4 regions of the Neptuniibacter sp. 2_MG-2023 genome follow, and region 1 is predicted to be linked to each of the others. Evidence: predicted binding sites of a transcription regulator. Region 1 holds the regulator's gene; each other region holds the start of a gene.
The links. Region 1 encodes sigma-54, which starts transcription at its own class of promoters, with help from an activator protein. Its sites were predicted from a motif close to TGGCACNNNNNTTGCTNT; they were not measured.
Positions count from the first base shown of each region.

Region 2: Q4486_RS04015 (phenol hydroxylase subunit) is a predicted target of sigma-54. The motif match lies at 2,531-2,548, and genes of this name have one in related genera.
Region 3: cynS (cyanase) is a predicted target of sigma-54. The motif match lies at 1,565-1,582, and genes of this name have one in related genera.
Region 4: Q4486_RS02710 (CmpA/NrtA family ABC transporter substrate-binding protein) is a predicted target of sigma-54. The motif match lies at 1,042-1,059, and genes of this name have one in related genera.

Region 1 is NZ_JAUOQC010000007.1:34,223-38,789, forward strand. Features, by position in the region: gene rapZ (RNase adapter RapZ) at 1-485, opposite strand, end outside; gene ptsN (PTS IIA-like nitrogen regulatory protein PtsN) at 494-952, opposite strand; gene raiA (ribosome-associated translation inhibitor RaiA) at 974-1,264, opposite strand; gene Q4486_RS08405 (RNA polymerase factor sigma-54) at 1,314-2,822, opposite strand; gene lptB (LPS export ABC transporter ATP-binding protein) at 2,879-3,604, opposite strand; gene lptA (lipopolysaccharide transport periplasmic protein LptA) at 3,609-4,139, opposite strand; gene lptC (LPS export ABC transporter periplasmic protein LptC) at 4,123-4,567, opposite strand, start outside.
Region 2 is NZ_JAUOQC010000003.1:36,393-40,959, reverse strand. Features, by position in the region: gene Q4486_RS04025 (sigma-54-dependent Fis family transcriptional regulator) at 1-379, opposite strand, end outside; gene Q4486_RS04020 (sigma-54-dependent Fis family transcriptional regulator) at 392-2,086, opposite strand; gene Q4486_RS04015 (phenol hydroxylase subunit) at 2,588-2,893, shown strand; gene Q4486_RS04010 (aromatic/alkene monooxygenase hydroxylase subunit beta) at 2,925-3,911, shown strand; gene Q4486_RS04005 (MmoB/DmpM family protein) at 3,926-4,195, shown strand; gene Q4486_RS04000 (aromatic/alkene/methane monooxygenase hydroxylase/oxygenase subunit alpha) at 4,212-4,567, shown strand, end outside.
Region 3 is NZ_JAUOQC010000003.1:172,085-176,651, forward strand. Features, by position in the region: gene Q4486_RS04670 (LysR substrate-binding domain-containing protein) at 1-842, shown strand, start outside; gene Q4486_RS04675 (DUF2238 domain-containing protein) at 869-1,471, opposite strand; gene cynS (cyanase) at 1,748-2,188, shown strand; gene Q4486_RS04685 (hypothetical protein) at 2,316-2,654, opposite strand; gene Q4486_RS04690 (hypothetical protein) at 2,764-3,093, opposite strand; RNA gene ffs (signal recognition particle sRNA small type) at 3,272-3,368, opposite strand; gene Q4486_RS04700 (DUF3422 family protein) at 3,532-4,567, opposite strand, start outside.
Region 4 is NZ_JAUOQC010000002.1:31,187-35,753, reverse strand. Features, by position in the region: gene Q4486_RS02715 (CmpA/NrtA family ABC transporter substrate-binding protein) at 1-807, shown strand, start outside; gene Q4486_RS02710 (CmpA/NrtA family ABC transporter substrate-binding protein) at 1,218-2,597, shown strand; gene Q4486_RS02705 (ABC transporter permease) at 2,681-3,646, shown strand; gene Q4486_RS02700 (ABC transporter ATP-binding protein) at 3,676-4,566, shown strand.

The DNA of each region.
Region 1 (4,567 bases):
GCTTTACGGTTGGCAACCCGAAGTTTGACTGTATCTCGAAGCTCATACAGGGATAAGCGCGTAGTATCTATTCGGATGTCGGCTAAGCTTGCGATAGGTTCTAAAAGCTGTATCTCTGACTCAATTGATTGTTGTAGATTCTTATGGGTATCTGAAAGAGGGTGTTTACGTCGGGTTGAACTATAACGTTTGAGTAAGGTGGCTTCCGATGAATCTAAAAAAATAACTTCATATTCAGCCCAATGATCTTGGCGAAGTTGATTTAAAATATCTGGAAATTTGGCTAAGTTACTGAGCAAATTGCGCGCATCAATACTGACCGCTATCTGGTCAGGGTGACTCGGGTCACTACTCATCTGTTGGACAAGGTCTGGTAGTAAGAGAGCCGGCAAATTGTCTATACAGTAGAAGCCAATATCTTCTAAAGCTTGTAATGCTGTACTTTTTCCTGAGCCGGAACGACCACTAATCACAACAAGCTTCATTTTAACTCCTAGGCAGCACTCAACTTACATAAAGTCTCATACAGAGAATGACTGTCTTGGCTTTCTCTTAGTTTGTTTCTGGCTTCTTCTTGGCTAAAGAGCTCTGCAACTGAGGCTAGTGTAGCTAAGTGCTCAGATGTTGAGTCTTCAGGAACAATCAAAATAAATAGAAGATCAACGGGTTTACCATCGATAGCATCAAAGTCTATAGGTGTATCTAGTTTGACTAGATAGCCTTTAGCTTCAGTGCATTCTGCCAGCCTGCAATGTGGAATGGCAATCCCATCGCCTATGCCTGTACTGCCAAGTTTTTCGCGCGAATGAAGTCCGTTAAATACTGATGATGAACTCATATCGGGATGTTGCTCCGATATTATTTCAGCAGCATTTTCCAGAATCCGCTTTTTACTGCCACCCTCAAGGCCACAAAGGACGCTTGAGGGGGTTAATAGTTCATGAAGCAACATAATTTTTTGGATACAGACCGGTTATTTGTGAGTTTTAGTTTTTTCTTTATGCTTAATGACTTGTCTATCTAACTTGTCAGTAAGGCCATCAATTGCAGCATACATATCTTCGTGTTCATGTGTAGCAAAGAGCTGGGCACCCGCTAAGTGCATCTCTGCCTCAGCTTTCTGGCGTTGTTTATCTACGCTGAGTGTGACTTGCACATTGGTGATGTTATCAAAATGACGCTCAATCTTTTGTAGTTTCGAGAGCACATAATCATTCATTGATTCAGTTAATTCTACATGGTGTCCAGTAATGTTGATCTGCATAGGTTTCTCCTATTTATTGCAGTGACATACTACTCTTGCCACTCTTTTATTAAACTAAACGCTTTCTTTCATTCGACGGTGGAATACCCATCGCTTCGCGATATTTCGCAATCGTACGTCTAGCAACTTTAAAGCCTTGTTCATCAAGAAATTGTGCAATTTTGTTGTCGCTTAATGGTTTAGCATTATTTTCAGCGGCCACCATCTTTTTGATAAGCGCTCTAATAGCGGTTGAGGACGCTGCGCCCCCTGTTGCTGTACTTACATGACTCGAGAAGAAGTATTTTAGTTCAAATATTCCACGGTGTGTGTGCATAAACTTTTGTGTGGTCACTCGAGAGATAGTGGATTCATGCATTTCTACGGCTTCAGCAATGTCATGAAGCACCATTGGCTTCATGCCTTCTTCGCCATGTTCCAGAAAGCCAATTTGTCGTTTTACTATCTCGTTTGACACTTTTAATAAGGTTTCGTTGCGGCTTTGTAAACTTTTAATAAACCATCGTGCTTCTTGCAGGTGGTTTTTTAGGTAGGTGTTATCAGAGCTATTATCGGCCCGTTTTACTAAACCTGCGTAACCTGAGTTGATACGTAGCTTAGGGGAAACTTCTGGGTTGAGGTGAACGCGCCATTCACCTTGCTGTTTTGTAACAAGAACGTCTGGAATAACATATTCAGCGGTACTGCTGCTGATTGAGGCGCCAGGTTTTGGATTTAGGCCTTGAATCAGCTGTATAACTTGCTGCAGTTGAGGTTCTTTTAAGCGTGTTTTTCTCATCAATTGACGGTAATCGTGAGCACCGAGTAGCTTAATGTATTGTTGTGCAACTTTGATCGCTTCATTTTTCCAAAGTGTCTCAGGCGGCAGTTGTTGTAACTGTATGCTTAAACACTCGCTGAGGTCACGGCAGGCAACACCTGCTGGATCAAATTGTTGTATGCGGTGCAAGACGGCTTCAATCTCATCCAGTTCTACTTCTTCAAACTGCTCACCTGTTTGCGCATGGAAATGATCTAAGATCTCATCCAGAGTGATGGTTAAATAACCATCAGGATTGATGCCGTCAATAATGTTCGTTGCAATAAGGCGATCAATATCACTCATTGGGGTAAGGTTTAATTGCCAATGAAGGTGGTCTTGCAGTGTTTCTTCTGCAGTGTCATTAGATTCGAAAGAGTCAAAATCTTCTTTGCTTTGACTTAGATTTGGGCCTGATGATTGGAATGTGTCTTCCCAGTTACTATCGGTTGAGAGCTCTTCTGGTATTTTCTCATTCCAGTTGTCTTCAGTTGTAATATTGTCGTCAAGCTCGGCTTCGGCTGTCGCGGTGGCTGTAGCTTCAGATTCTGTCTCTGGTGCCTGTGAATTACTCTCTTGAGTTTCGGAAGCCGAGGCGTGTTCGTCCTCAGAGACATCAAGCATAGGATTACTCTCTAATGCTTCTTGAATCTCTTGCTGAAGATCAAGCGTAGACAACTGCAGTAAGCGAATTGCTTGCTGTAGTTGTGGGGTCATTGTGAGCTGTTGCCCAATTTTTAGATGAAGCGCTTGTTTCATAATACTAAGGGACAAACTCCTGAAACTACATAATTCATTTATAGCTAAGTATATGCTTAAAGTGTGAACTGGTCGCCCAGATAAGCATTTCTTACTGCTTCGTTTGCCATAATATCGGCTGGTGAGCCGTTAGCAAGGATTGTACCTTCACTAACAATATAAGCTGTTTCGCATATATCTAAGGTTTCTCTCACATTATGATCAGTAATTAATATACCAATGCCCCTTGATTGAAGGTGGCGAATGGTCTGCTTTATGTCATTCACTGAGATAGGATCGACACCTGCAAAAGGTTCATCTAATAGAATAAATTCGGGTTCGGTTGCTAATGCCCGTGCAATTTCTACACGTCTACGTTCTCCACCAGAAAGACTCATGCCCATACTGTCTTTTATGTGTGTGATATGGAATTCTTCAAGCAACTCTTCCATTTTTAACTGGGCAGCGTGTTTATCTAAGTCTTTTCTTGTTTCTAAAATCGCAAGTAGATTGTCCTTCACAGACAGTTTTCTAAATATAGAAGCCTCTTGGGGAAGGTAGCCTATACCTTGCTGAGCACGGCCATGCATAGGTAGTGCGCTGATATCCTGCCCTTTGATTTTAACGGCGCCATTATCGGCTTGAACCAGACCAACAATCATGTAAAAGCAAGTGGTTTTCCCCGCGCCGTTGGGGCCTAAAAGGCCAACGATCTCACCATTCTTTATCTGTAGTGAAACGTCTTTAACAACTTCCCTGCCTTTATAGCGTTTGGCAAGATTTTTGGCCTCTAATAAGCTCATAGGGTTAGTTGGCCTTAGTTTTCTTTTTAGGTTGAATGACCATATTTATACGTCCTGGCTCACCTGTTTCGTCTTTGCTTGTGCCACCAAATGCGTTCACAATCGACTTATCTAGATCATAAACGATCTTGTTTCCAGTAAAAGTGTCTTCTGCTTGGACGACTTTAGCTTCTTCGGTAATAGTGAGTTTTTGATCATCTACCTGATAAAGTAAGTGCTTGCCCCAAGCGTCGCTGTATGGATCTCCTTTCCTTGGAAGTTGTCTGAAATGTGCAAGGCTTCCTTTGGCAATAAGTTTTTCAACTCCCTCTTCACCACGATACATATCAACATGCTCTCCTTCAATGAGAAGTGAGCCTTGTTTGATAATGACGTTGCCTTTGTAGGTGGTTATGCCTGTTTTGTCATCAATTTGTGCAGTATCTGCCGTAATGTAAATCGGCTGTTCTTGGTCGTCAGGAAGGGCGTACGCATTCGACACTGCAACAGCCAAAAGAATGAAGGCTAGATTATAACGCTTATTTTGCATTGTCATGGGTCCCTTCTACCCTAGAGTGTAAGTTAAGAACTCGATTATTGAAGTCAATATCCATACCTACGCCTTCAAGTATGCTTTGTTGTGATGTGATCTTAACGGGCTCATCAGTTTCTGCATAATCTTTATCAGGATAGATTGTCAGTTGCTCAGTGTTAAGTATGGTTGCTGATATAGAATCAGGATTATCATTAACTATGACATTTCCTGCAAGGTTTGTTTGATTATTATCATCTAAAACCGTGCCTGTGTTTGATGTAAGTTTAACTTTAGATCCATCATTTCTAACGCTAATACTCTCAGGATGATCTAGTGTGCTTAGGCTCAGGTTAGGGTAGTGCTCTAACTTGGCTGTATTTAGCACTCTTGAAAGTTTGCCTTCGCTATTCCACTCTTTGATGGTTGCTTCTTCGACAAAATAATCTATT
Region 2 (4,567 bases), on a different contig from region 1:
CTTTATCAATATCGATTTTAATATTGATAGGTTTAACCTGAACAATCCCTTCGATTGTGTGCATCTGTGGGCCGACAAGAAAAGCATCTTGGCTGCTGAGATCGGGTCGTATTCTTTTTGCGAGTTCAGCATCACGTTGACCTGCTTCGTAGCCAAAGCGCATAAGCATAGCTTTTGCTCTTTCTACACCTAAAGTTTCAATAAGCTCTCTACGCAGATAGCCCATAACGCCAGAATGAATAAGAATCATTCTTTGCTCGTTTAACCAGATTTTCCCATGCTCTATATCAAATTTTAGCTGGGCAAGTAGATCCTCTGAGGAGGGACGTGGTAATTCTCTACGTTGCAAGTTATCTGGGTTATCGGTGAAGTTTGACAAGCGATGTAACCCCTATGATTTTTTTAGTCGATAAGCCATTTGTGGCCGGGTAATACCTAAAATACGCGCGGCTTGAGTAATATTTCCCTCTGCTTTTTCCATCGCACGCTCAAGTATTTGTTGCTCAAAGTGAGTTAGATCAAAATCATAGTTAAGGAGTTGATCGATTACGGTGTCTTTAGATGGATTGTTATTTTCCAAACAGCTTAATTCCCCTGTTTTGCTAATAATATTCAGAGGGTGAGTTGGCTCTGAAAGAGAGGGGAAAAATGAACTCATATCGATACTACGGTTATTATCGGTAAGAATAATGCCGCGCTCAATCATGTTTTCTAATTCACGGATGTTGCCAGGCCATTTGTAGTGCATCAGCGCTTGCAACGCTTTTTCTGATACGCCTAATGTCTGCTTGTTGTATTTAGCGTGATACTTTTCAAGGAAGTGATCAACTAAAAGGGATATATCTTCGGCCCTTTCTCTTAGTGGAGGGATTAAGACAGGGTATACATTTAGACGATAATATAGATCTTCGCGAAACTTACCTGCTTTGACGGCATCAGTTAGATTCTCGTTTGTGGCTGCAACAATACGCACATCAATTTTACGTAGTTGATTATCACCTACACGTTCTAGTTCTCCTTCTTGGAGTACACGTAATAGGGTGGCTTGTGCTCTAGGGCTTAATTCCGCGACTTCATCAAGAAAGATGGTGCCGTTATTTGCTCTTTCAAACTTACCTTCTCGCGACTCGGTTGCTCCGGTATAAGCGCCTTTCCTAACACCAAAAAGTTCAGCTTCAATAAGGTCGGGTGGTATGCATGCACAGTTGATAGCAATAAAAGGTTCATTAACCCGTTGACTACTTTGATGTAGTGCTCGGGCGACTACCTCCTTGCCTACGCCGGTTTCACCTTGGAGGAGAACTGTGACAGTACTATCTGAGGCGCGTTGAATCAGGTGGCAGACATGTTTAAATGCCTCTGACTGTCCTACTGAGTTGAATAATATTTCATCTGAAGGACAGCGGTGGGCCTCGAAGTTTTCTTTTAATGTGCTGACCTCATAACGTAGGGCAAAAAGCTCATCGGCGATAGGGTCGGGTAGTAGGCAACGTTCTAGCTCCTCTTGATCTTCCCATTCAGTGGCGGGCTTGCCGACAATTTTGCAGTGATCCGCGCCTGTACCTGCACACTGGGTTTCTTTAAAGATAATCTTGTGGCCCATATAGTATGTGGAGAAACCACTGGCGTAACCGAGTAAGGTCCAGCAAATTGGCTCCTCTGATATACCAAACTCATTGATATGCACATCTGCTTCGTAGGAGTCATACCAATTAAATTCGGCGTAGAACTGTTTGTCGGGAAGGTCAAATTCGAGTGCGACAGGTTCGACGCGTACCATACCTTTTATGCCATGAAGCTGAGGGCCGACAAGGAACGCTTCGGATTTAGTGATTTCTGGGCGAACCTTATGTGCTAGTTCAGCATCTTTCATTCCGCTGTTATAGCCAAAACGCATCAAAAAACCTCTGGCGCGTTCTATGCCTAGGGAGGCGACTAATTCTGTGCGTAAAGAGCCCATAACAGCAGAATGAATAAGGAGCATTCTCTGCTCATCTAACCAGATTTTCCCGTTTTCGTGGTCAAACTGTATTTGAGAAATAAGATCTTCAGGCGTAGGAAACTGCAATGCCGGTTGTTCGCTCATTCAAGGACTCGCTATATTTATTTTTTTTATATGCTGCTAGCTATATTTAGGGTGACTTTAAATAATGAATACTAATTCTTGTAGTTTGTCCCCTAATACATTAGACACCTAGATGGCATCGCTAAGTGGTAAAAAATAATAAGAGCTTTTATTTATAAAGCACCTTACTGGGCGGTTGTTAAGCAAGAAGCATGCACAATCTGCAAAGCAGTGTTTACCTCTTTTAGCCCCCAGGGGTTGTTTATATGTCTCATCATTTCATCACTATTTCATACTAGCCTAACCATTTCGTCACCCTTTAGATAGAGGGGATCGTATAAATAATTCGTCGCAAAATAAGTCTTTGTTTGCTTGATTTTGTAACGTTTTAATCCAAAAAAATATTTATATATCAAATGGTTATATTGGTTTTCTTTTTCTTTTTCTGTTTTTTGTTTCCGATTGTGGCACAGCCTTTGCTGATAGCTGTTCGACTATGGCCCAAAAGGTGATTGAAACAAAATGGAAAAAGCAGAGCTAGATGTGAACAGTCAACAGAGCAACGCTTCGTTTGAACAGTTGGTGAAGTATGTTCGTGTTCGCAGCGCTGAAGGTGCTCGATTTGTGGAGTTTGATTTTGCCATCGGTGACCCAAGTCTGTTTGTTGAGTTAGTAATGCCTCAAGGGGCGTTTGAACACTTTTGTTTAAACAATAAGGTCGTTCATATGACAACTGAGCAGATGCAGGCCGTTGATGCCGAAATGGATAAATGGCGCTATGGCGAAGAAACGCTGATGGCCCGTAACCACAATCGCACAACCCAATAACAATAAACTCGTTTTGCTGGGGCACAACCGCATGACTATTGAAATAAAAACAGCAACGCTAGAACCCGTAAGAAATACTTATGCTCATATTGAGCGTCGTTTCGGCGATAAACCAGCTACACGCTATCAGGAAGCAACCTATGACGTGCAGTCTGAAAAGTATTTCCACTACCGACCGCTTTGGCAGCCAGAGAAAGAGCTGAATGATCCAAGCCGTACCGCTATAAAAATGAAGGATTGGTATGACTTTAAAGATCCCCGTCAGTTTTATTACGGTGCTTATGTCCAGCAGCGGGCAAAAATGCAAGAGGTGGCTGAGAACAGCTATGCCTTCTTTGAAAAGCGCAATTTAATGGCCTGTCTTCCTGATGGAATGGAAGCGAAAATCATTAAATACCTCATTCCTCTCCGACATTTAGAGCAGGGAGCCAATCTAAATAATATGTACGCCTGCTCTTATGGTTACGGTACTGCGATTACGCAAGCCTGTTTGTATAACGGCATGGATCGATTGGGTATCGCTCAATACTTATCGCGTATCGGCTTAATTATTGATGGCAATACAGGTGATTCTTTAGCTGAAGCTAAACAGGCTTGGATGAACGACGCTATCTGGCAAGGTATTAGAGCCGCCGTTGAAAAGATGATTATCACAGAGGACTGGTTTGAGGTTTTGGTCGCTCAAGATGTGGTACTTGATTGTTTAATGCATGAGCTTTTCTACGTGCAATTTGATCAATGGTTACAAGATAACGGCGCTCAAGATATAGGCATGTTAACTGAGTTTATGCAGGTTTGGGCTAAAGATAATAATCGCTGGATTGACGCAACGCTAAAAATTGCAGCGGCAGAGTCTACTGAGAATAAGGCACTTTTAGAGACTTGGGTGAGTGATTGGAAGCAGGTCATAAGTGAGGCGCTTTCTCCGCTCGCTGCAGAGATGTTAGGGAGTGATGCTTTGGCATTAGCCGAGTCGGCGCTTGATAAACGTTTAATGAAGGCAGGCCTATTTAAATAGGAAGGGTTCTAAAGATGTCAAAAGTATATATCGCATTACAAGACAACGATGAGTCTCGTTATATCGTCGAGGCCATTGAGGAAGATAACCCTGAAGCAACGGTTATTCATATGCCTGCAATGATCCGTATTGAGATGGATGGCCGGCTTACCGTATTGAGAGAAACTGTAGAAGAAAAGATGGGACGTGACTGGGACATTCAAGAGTTACATCTAAACCTAATTACACTCGGCGGCAACGTTGAAGAAGATGATGACAGCTTAAGTCTTCATTGGAATGAATAAAAATAAGGTTTGAATCATGGCTAAGAAACTAAATATAAAAGATAAATATCGCCTGTTGACCCGTGACCTCGATTGGGAATTCTCCTATGTGGATCGTAAAGATGCGTTCCCGTTTGAAGAGTTTGAAGGCATAAAAATTACTGATTGGTCTAAATGGGAAGATCCATTCCGCTTAACAATGGATTCTTATTGGAAGTATCAAGCAGAAAAAGAGAAAAAGCTTTACGCAATTTTTGATGCATTCTCACAAAACAATGGCCACTTAAATGTGTCTGATCCCCGTTATGTGAATGCGCTTAAATTGTTTTTAACGGGTGTCTCGCCACTTGAATATCAAGCTTACCAAGGCTTTGCCCATGTAGGTCGTCAATT
Region 3 (4,567 bases), on a different contig from region 1:
TTGCGGTAGCAGAAACCGAGAGTTTTACTGCGGCCTCACGCCAGCTAAGCATATCCACGGCTCAAGTGAGTCGCCAGATCAGCGCCTTAGAAAAGCGCCTATCGACAAAACTGTTCTATAGAACCACGCGCAAGGTATCCATCACCGAAGCAGGCGGTATCTATTACCAACACTGTCGCCAATTATTAGATGGACTTGGTGAAGCTGAGCGGGTTCTTACACAATTACAAAACACACCAAAAGGACGGCTGCGCTTAACCGCTCCCACATCCTTTGGTGAGAGTAAGATAGCGCCTATGCTAAATGACTTCTCCCTCCTCTACCCTGAATTAGAGATTGAATGCCTATTTACCAATCAAAAAATAGATCTGGTTGATTCCGGCTTTGATCTAGCCATTAGGCTCGGCAAGCTGGACGACTCAAGCATGATGGCAAAACGGCTAGCCTCAAGACGGTTGTTTGTCTGTGCCTCTCCCACCTATCTATCCAACCATGGAGAGCCACACCTACTTACAGAGCTGGAACAACATAACTGCTTACAAGGAACACTTCAGTTTTGGCGATTTCAGGAAAACGGACAGGAACATAATATTAAGATACATGGGAGCTTAAATTTTAATAGTGGCCCCGCCCTCGTTGATGCGGCGCTTAAAGGCTTAGGCCTTGTTCAACTACCTGATTACTATGTACAGGAACACCTTGATAGCCACCAATTAATCCCCCTGCTGGAAAACTATCAACCCGACGATGAGGGTATCTGGGCGTTATATCCACAGAACAGATATGTATCACCTAAAGTCCGGTTGCTTATCGATTATATGTCTACCCACTTGGCAATGTAGATCTATCCCTTTGCCACTAAACGCCTTTAGTATTTAGAAAGCTGCTGGTCATGCCATTTAGATAAAAGCAGTAAACAACTGATCGCGCCCAATAGTGCACAGCCCATATCTGACTGAGTATCCCAGATATAACCTTGTGTACCTAAGAACGCATCTGCATCTTGACCTATAGCTAAAGCAACCCACCATTCCAACAATTCATAAAAAGCACTCACCGCTAGGCAGATCGAGATAATAAAAAAATTCAGCCACGTAGCACCGTTGACTACTGCTTTTCTAAGTAATATCTCCCTAGCTAAAAGTGCAGGCACAAAACCTTGAGCAAAGTGCCCTACTTTATCGTAGTTATTACGTTCACCACCTAAGCCATCTCTTAGCCAATCAAATAGAGGAACCTCGGCGTAGGTATAGTGACCTCCCACCATTAAAATAATGCAATGTATTAAGATAAACAGATACAAGAGAGGCGTTAATCTAAAGCGATTATAGGTCACTATTAATAAGCCAACGCCAAGCAGTGCAGGTAATACCTCTAAAAACCACGTCATCTGCTCTTTCGGATGAATACCTGACCAGACCAGTACTGTAATGAAAACAGCTATCCAGATATATTTTAATACTGTCTCCACTGACACTAACCTCAACGTTGCCATGTACTTAAAACGATTACTCAATATAACCAAAAGCGTCCTAAAAAGCTTAGACAGATCCATTAAATAACTTGGCACCTCCTTTGCTTTTACCTATATGAAACTAAATAAATCAATGTAAATAACTGGCTGTAGTTAGATATCGAAGAACTCGAGCACCAATATTGTGCAATTTACTACCTAACACTTCGATGATCGCCCTTATATACACCAGATTCTCAGTACGCCGTTATTTACGATAGTGAGGAGATTTGAATGGACAAGTTAGCGATGACCGATGCTATAGTCACAGCCAAAATAGAGAAGAAACTAAGCTGGGAAAAAATAGGGACTGATCTCGGCATGTCTCCTGTATGGCTCACATCTGCCTGCCTTGGCATGAACAGCGCCTCCCCAGAGGCCGCTAAGAAAATCACCGATTATTTAGGCTTAGGCCCAGAAGTTACAACTGCTTTAGAAGCTTATCCAACAAAGGTTTGGGATCAGCAAGTGCCAACAGATCCACTTATCTACCGATTATATGAGGTAGTTGGAGTCTATGGAGAAACACTGAAAGAGGTGATCCAAGAAAAATTTGGGGATGGCATTATGAGTGCAATCGACTTTTCCATGGAGGTCGATAAGATTGAAGACCCTAAAGGTGACCGCGTATTACTCACGCTAAATGGTAAATTCCTACCTTATAAAAGCTGGTAAATATAACTAAGTAGTGTGCAGTTTTTGAATACAGAAAAAAACTGCACCTCACTTCAGGAGCAAAATTAGGGATAAGGGATAAGGGATAAGGGATAAGGGATAAGGGATAAGGGATAAGGGATAAGGGTTAGCTGTAATAAATTTTGAGCTTATCAGCAACCCGGTCTAAATCCACCTTAATAGGTTTATCCGATTCCCGCCTACCAGCGGGGTTTAAACGGTTAGAAAACAGCTGCCGGTCTAAATCTGTACGTTGATTTTTATCTTGACGGCGATCGATCAGAGAGTGACGTCTTTCTGGCCCATCAAACAGTGAGAACAGATAACTTGTCCACCACTCCTCAGCAAGCGGTAGGCTAGGAATATCGGGACTCAGCTTTTGTTCGTCTTTATCTATCCAAAAATAAACAATGCCCGATGAACTTAGATCTTTAACCAATCTCAATGAACCGTCCAACTTATCCATAAGAAACGACAATACTGCTTATGCCGATATCGAATTAAACACTAGCAATCTAACAAGCGTTTGAAATACTACTGTAAAATATAGTACCACTGAGCAATAAGTCAACGAATTAAGCGCGGCGCAGTTTATTCAGTTTCTTTTTAGACAGATCAAAATCGACTTCTACATTAAGGTCTGAGCGACGTCGCCCTTTCGTTAATCCCTTTCGTTTAGAGAAGAAAATCTGTACACCCCGCAAATTTATCTTCTGAGATTCAGAACGACGATCAAGCATCCGACAGCGCCGCTCTCGCCCCGAGTAGGTTTCAAAATGATAATGAATTAACCACTCTTCCGCATACTGCTTTGTCGGTAGATTGGGACTGACTTTCTTTCGCTGATTATTAATCCAGTAATAAACAAACTGATAATTATGGAAATCTTTTATAAGTTTCAACATAGCAAGGCGCCACCTTGTTCACATCCTGTTTTATAACAATGCAGTTATCGCTTATTCATTAATAATTGAAACGATAAAATCAGTGTAGACGTCTAAATTGAAAAGCTGAATGAGAATTTTTCATACATAAGGAATTAGAAAGTGGAGAGATAGTACTAGAAGTAAAGATTGGGGGTGACCCCGCCAGCCACATTCCGGCACATGAATCCATCGCTGTGGCTGCTCCCTTCCGGGCCTGACCAGGTTCACGATTTATCATTGCGGAAGGACCAACAGGGCCACCATCGCGTGGCCTGTAAGCCTTGCCTTAAGGGCGTTTCCGTAAGACAGGCGCGCAGTATACCAGTGAAAAAACAAGATGCAAATGCAATATGCTTAACTTATTGTTTTTTAGTCTTTCTATGTTTCAAAACCACCTAAATAGCTCAACAAAAGTGCTTAATCATCCCCGTAGTGCTTTAGTAACTTTCTGACATACCACCATATAACCCCTGCCATAATCGGTACAGAACAACTGAGCACCATTAAGACCTGATCCCGAAGAATATCCGCTGAAACTGTATTTCTAATCGACCGTTCCAACAGATCAAATGCATAATAGGTCACCACGATAATAGTGAAACTTTCCAATTTCGCTTGTAAACGTAACTGTCTTCTTGCTCGATCATTTAGCCCTTCCAATAACTGCTGGTTCTGCCGTTCAATTGAAAGATCTACTTGGGAGCGTATCAACTCTGTTGCTCTAGCAATACGACGTGAAAGTCGCTCTAAACGCTCATTAGCTGCGATACAGGTTCGTTTAGCAGGGTCTAACCGTCTATCCATAAACTGCTGGACCGTCTGTAAACCGACAATTCTCTCCTCCCTTAACTCAGCTATCCGGCTATCAACAACAGCAAAGTAAGCCTGGGAAGCGGAAAAACGGTTCGCGGTTTCGGCAGACAAGGCTTCTACATCAGCCGCCAAGGCCATTAACCTTTTAAGCAGCTCAGGTGCATCAGCATTAGTGGCAATCTCATGGGTTATTTCAGATAAGGATTGATCCATCTCTGTTAATTGAGGCATCAACGCTTGCGCAATGGGATAGGCAAGTAACGCAGTATGACGATAGGTTTCGATCTCACATAAACGTTGTAATAAGCGCCCTGCTTGGAACGTTTTCAAGGCGGTATTATGCACTACCATAGTGACAAACCCCATTTCATCATCAGGATAAAAATCGGTCCAAACCTTTGCTGCACCACCCATCACTTCAGCACCAGACACCTGATGTATACCAAAAAATTCTTTTAAGTTAGGTTTAGCTTGCTGTCCAGAAAAGAAGATTTTAACCCCACACAAAAGCTCACCTGGCAGGGATTCCCATAGCCCGGTTAGTTTTTCCACCTTAGCTGAATCCAGTTGATAAAGCGTTAAGGTATAAAATTCATTATGTGGTTCATAACGAACTCCGTATAAATCATTCTCCACATAG
Region 4 (4,567 bases), on a different contig from region 1:
GCCGCTACACTGGGCTTAAATGGCAATAAAACAGCAATGTTAACCGCCCTATCCCTCAGCCAAAACGGTACGGCAATCACTTTATCTAAAGAGTGCCATACCCTCTTATCCAAAACAATTGATAACTGGGAAGACGACAAACTAGTCGGTGAGCAATTTAAAAAACAGGTAAAGAGCAGCTCAGTCAAACCGGTCATGGCAACGGTATATCCATACTCAAACCATTATTATCAGCTTCGTTACTGGCTTGAACAACATGGGATTGATGCAGAACATGATGTGCAATTAATCGCTGTTCCACCAACCCAGATGATACCAAGCTTATCTAATGGCGCTATAGATGGTTATTGCGTAGGTGAACCTTGGAACAGTTTAGCGCTCATTCAGAAGATCGGCGGCTTACTGACGACCGGGCACAAAATATGGGGAGCCCATACAGAAAAGGTTCTTGGTGTGACTCAAGAGTGGGCAGCGGCCTACCCTAATACCCACCAAGCATTAGTAAAAGCGTTATATGAAGCTTGCCAATGGGTTGAAGATATCAACAATAAAGAGGAGCTCTACCAACTCCTTGCGCTACCTCCATACCTAGATCAAGCCGCCACTAAGCTTTCTGACTACACACCACCCTTGGCAATGGAGCAGCATTTCGCTGGCGCGACGGTTAACATTCCAGATCCTAAACAGGGTATTTTTATACTGGAGCAGATGAAGCAGTGTGGACAACTATCAAACCAAGAAGCTGATTTCTCCGAGATTAGCCTCTCAGTCTACCGCCATGATCTTTTTCAGCGCTGGATCAGCTGAAATTAAAGGCAGAAGCACATCTTCTGCCTTACCTTTTTCTTGATTAGGCTTTATCGACAGTAAGAGCGAAAACCTACCCATAATGTCAGAAACAAACCTTACACCCTTTTTGCATCAATACGCACCTCTTATGACCACTCACGCACTATTGTGCAGCGCGGCAGCTCTGTTTAATCTTACAAAAAACCAAGAAATTAAAACTAACTATCTGTTTATAAAAGAATTTATAATTAATGGCACAGCACATGCTTTATTAATCCACAAAGAATTGCTCAATGATGGGCACTCTCAAAAGATTACAAGGGCCTAAAAACCCGACAGTTTATTTTATGGCAAAGGCGCCTTAACGAATCACGAATTTGTGGTTACGTTAGGCGCCTTTTTGTTTTTCAAGATTGGAGAAGCGATCCATGCTTAATAAGAAAACGGCTCTACTCAGCAAAATCATCAGTAGTACGGTTTTGGCCGCCGCCTTGATTACTACCCCTGCATGGGCAGTAACAGGCGAGCCCGAAAAAGAAGACCTTAAATTTGGTTTTATTAAGTTAACGGATATGGCGCCTTTGGCGATCGCTTACGAAAAAGGCTTCTTTGAAGATGAAGGCCTATACGTAACACTAGAAGCCCAAGCTAATTGGAAGGTTCTTTTAGACCGCGTTATTGATGGAGAACTTGATGGCGCCCATATGCTTGCAGGACAACCTTTAGGCGCAACAATAGGGTTTGGTACTCAGTCCCACATTATTACTGCATTCAGCATGGATCTAAATGGTAACGCTATCACTGTATCCAATGACATTTGGGATCAGATGAAACAGTACGTACCTAAAGGGCCTGATGGAAAACCAGTTCACCCAATTAAAGCAGACGCCTTAAAGCCAATTGTTGAAAAATATAAAGATGAAGGTAAACCTTTCAACATGGGTATGGTGTTCCCTGTTTCTACCCATAACTATGAACTACGTTATTGGTTAGCGGCAGGCGGTATTCACCCTGGTTATTACGCGCCTCATAACGGTGATACATCAGGCACAATCGATGCAGATGCGCTTTTATCCGTGACTCCGCCACCTCAAATGCCTGCAACAATGGAAGCAGGCACTATCTATGGTTACTGTGTTGGCGAACCTTGGAATCAGCAAGCCGTGTTTAAAGGTATTGGTGTTCCAGTCGTAACCGATTATGAGATCTGGAAAAACAACCCAGAGAAAGTTTTCGGGGTATCTAAAACATGGGCGGACGAAAACCCTAATACCCATATCCGTGTTGTTAAAGCGATGATTCGTGCCGCTAAATGGTTAGATGACAACAATAATGCTAACCGCCCAGAAGCGGTGAAGATTTTATCAAAGTCTGATTATGTCGGTGCGGATTACGATGTTATCGCTAACTCAATGACGGGTACTTTTGAGTACGAAAAAGGCGATAAACGTGAAGTGCCTGATTTCAACGTATTCTTCCGCTATAACGCAACTTACCCATACTACTCTGATGCGATCTGGTACTTAACTCAGATGCGTCGCTGGGGTCAAATTGCTGAACCTAAATCAGATCAGTGGTTTATGGACATAGCTAAAAAAGTATATCGCCCAGATATCTATGCAGTTGCTGCCAAAGAGCTTATCGAAGAAGGGAAAATGACAACTGATATGTTCCCTGACTTTGTCTCCGAAGATGGCTACAAAGCACCACAGACACACTTTATCGACAACATCACCTTTGATGGTAAACAACCAAACGCATACCTAGAAAAATTCTCAATCGGTCTGAAGCCAGATCAGAAACTTTGATCTAACAATAAAGGCCCCTCCCCTAAACGGGAGGGGCTACAGATCAACGAGAGGAATACATTATGAGTAATATTTTAGCCACCATGGGTCTTAGTCGCTTTATTGAGAACCCTAAAACAAATTTCAGTCAGTTGGGAAAGTCTTTACTTATACCTCTTATTGGCCTGTTAATTTTCTTGTTTATTTGGGAGATCGGCGCAAAAAATGTTCACACATCTTTGGGTACATTCCCAGGCCCTGCGGCTGTCTACCAGCAATCCCTAACATTAATAGAAGAGCATAAAGCTGAACGCATAAAAGAGGTCAAATTCTACGAACGCCAAGATGTGCGCAACGAGAAAAAATTGGCTAAAAACCCTGATGCTAAAATAAAAGTGCGCCCATATACAGGCAAACCCACGTTTTTTGATCAGATCATTACAAGCCTTATTACCGTATTAGCTGGCTTTGTGATCGCTTCACTTATCGCCATACCTGCGGGCATACTTATAGGTTTAAATAGCACACTCTATTCAGCGTTTAATCCGCTCATCCAGCTATTCAAGCCAGTGTCGCCCCTTGCTTGGCTACCCTTAGTAACAATGATTGTAAGTGCGGTTTATGTCAGCAAAGATCCAATGTTTGCTAAATCATTTATTACCTCATTGATCACTGTATCTCTTTGTAGCTTATGGCCAACACTGTTGAATACAGCAGTGGGCGTATCATCAATAAGTAAAGATCTACAAAACGTATCACAAGTACTCCGTCTTAACTGGTTCACTCATATTGTTAAGATCGTCCTACCATCAGCCATTCCAATGATGTTTACCGGATTACGTTTATCCCTTGGTATCGCTTGGATGGTATTAATCGCAGCAGAAATGCTGGCTCAAAACCCTGGACTAGGTAAGTTTGTCTGGGATGAATTCCAAAACGGTAGCTCCAACTCTCTTGGTCGTATTATGGTCGCCGTACTCGTTATTGGATTTATCGGATTCCTATTAGACCGTTGCATGTTGTTTCTACAGCGCAAAATGTCTTGGGACAAAACAGTAGTACTTCGTTAATTAGTGGTCTTAGAAAAAGGATAATTATCATGAGTCAGCCTCCTCAGCATTTAGAGCTAACTAAAGTCGATATAGACTTCCCTACACCTAATGGCCCTTTTAAAGCGCTTCAGGATATTAATCTGACGATTAACAAAGGGGAGTTTGTCTCTTTGATCGGTCACTCAGGTTGCGGTAAATCGACTGTATTGAATATAGTAGCCGGCCTCTATCAAGCCACCAATGGCGGCTGCCTACTCGATGGAAAAGAGGTAAACGCTCCAGGTCCAGAACGAGCGGTTGTATTTCAAAACCACTCATTACTGCCTTGGTTAACGGCCTATGAAAATGTCGAGCTTGCCGTAAAACAAGTATTTGGCAAATCAAAAAGCAAAGCCGAAATGCGCGAATGGATAGAACATAATCTATCACTTGTTCATATGGATCACGCAATGGACAAGCGCCCAGATGAGATATCAGGTGGTATGAAGCAGCGTGTAGGTATTGCACGTGCGTTAGCAATGGAGCCTACCGTTATGTTGATGGATGAGCCCTTTGGTGCCTTAGACGCCCTAACAAGAGCCCACCTGCAAGATTCCTTAATGGAGATCCAAAAAGACCTGAATAACACCGTAATTATGATTACCCATGATGTCGACGAAGCTGTATTACTTTCTGATCGCATCGTTATGATGACCAATGGTCCAGCCGCGACAGTAGGTGAGATCTTACATATAGATCTGCCCCGTCCTCGCGATCGCATCGCCTTAGCCGATGACCCTCAATATAACCACTATCGTCACGAAGTACTGACCTTTCTTTATGAAAAACAACGGACTCCTGATAGCGGTCTTAGCAGTAAAAAAAAGGATGAAGCAACGCTTAAAGTAGCCACTGATGAGCACAAACCAAAAGCAAAGGGCGAAGATAAAGCCGCCTAGT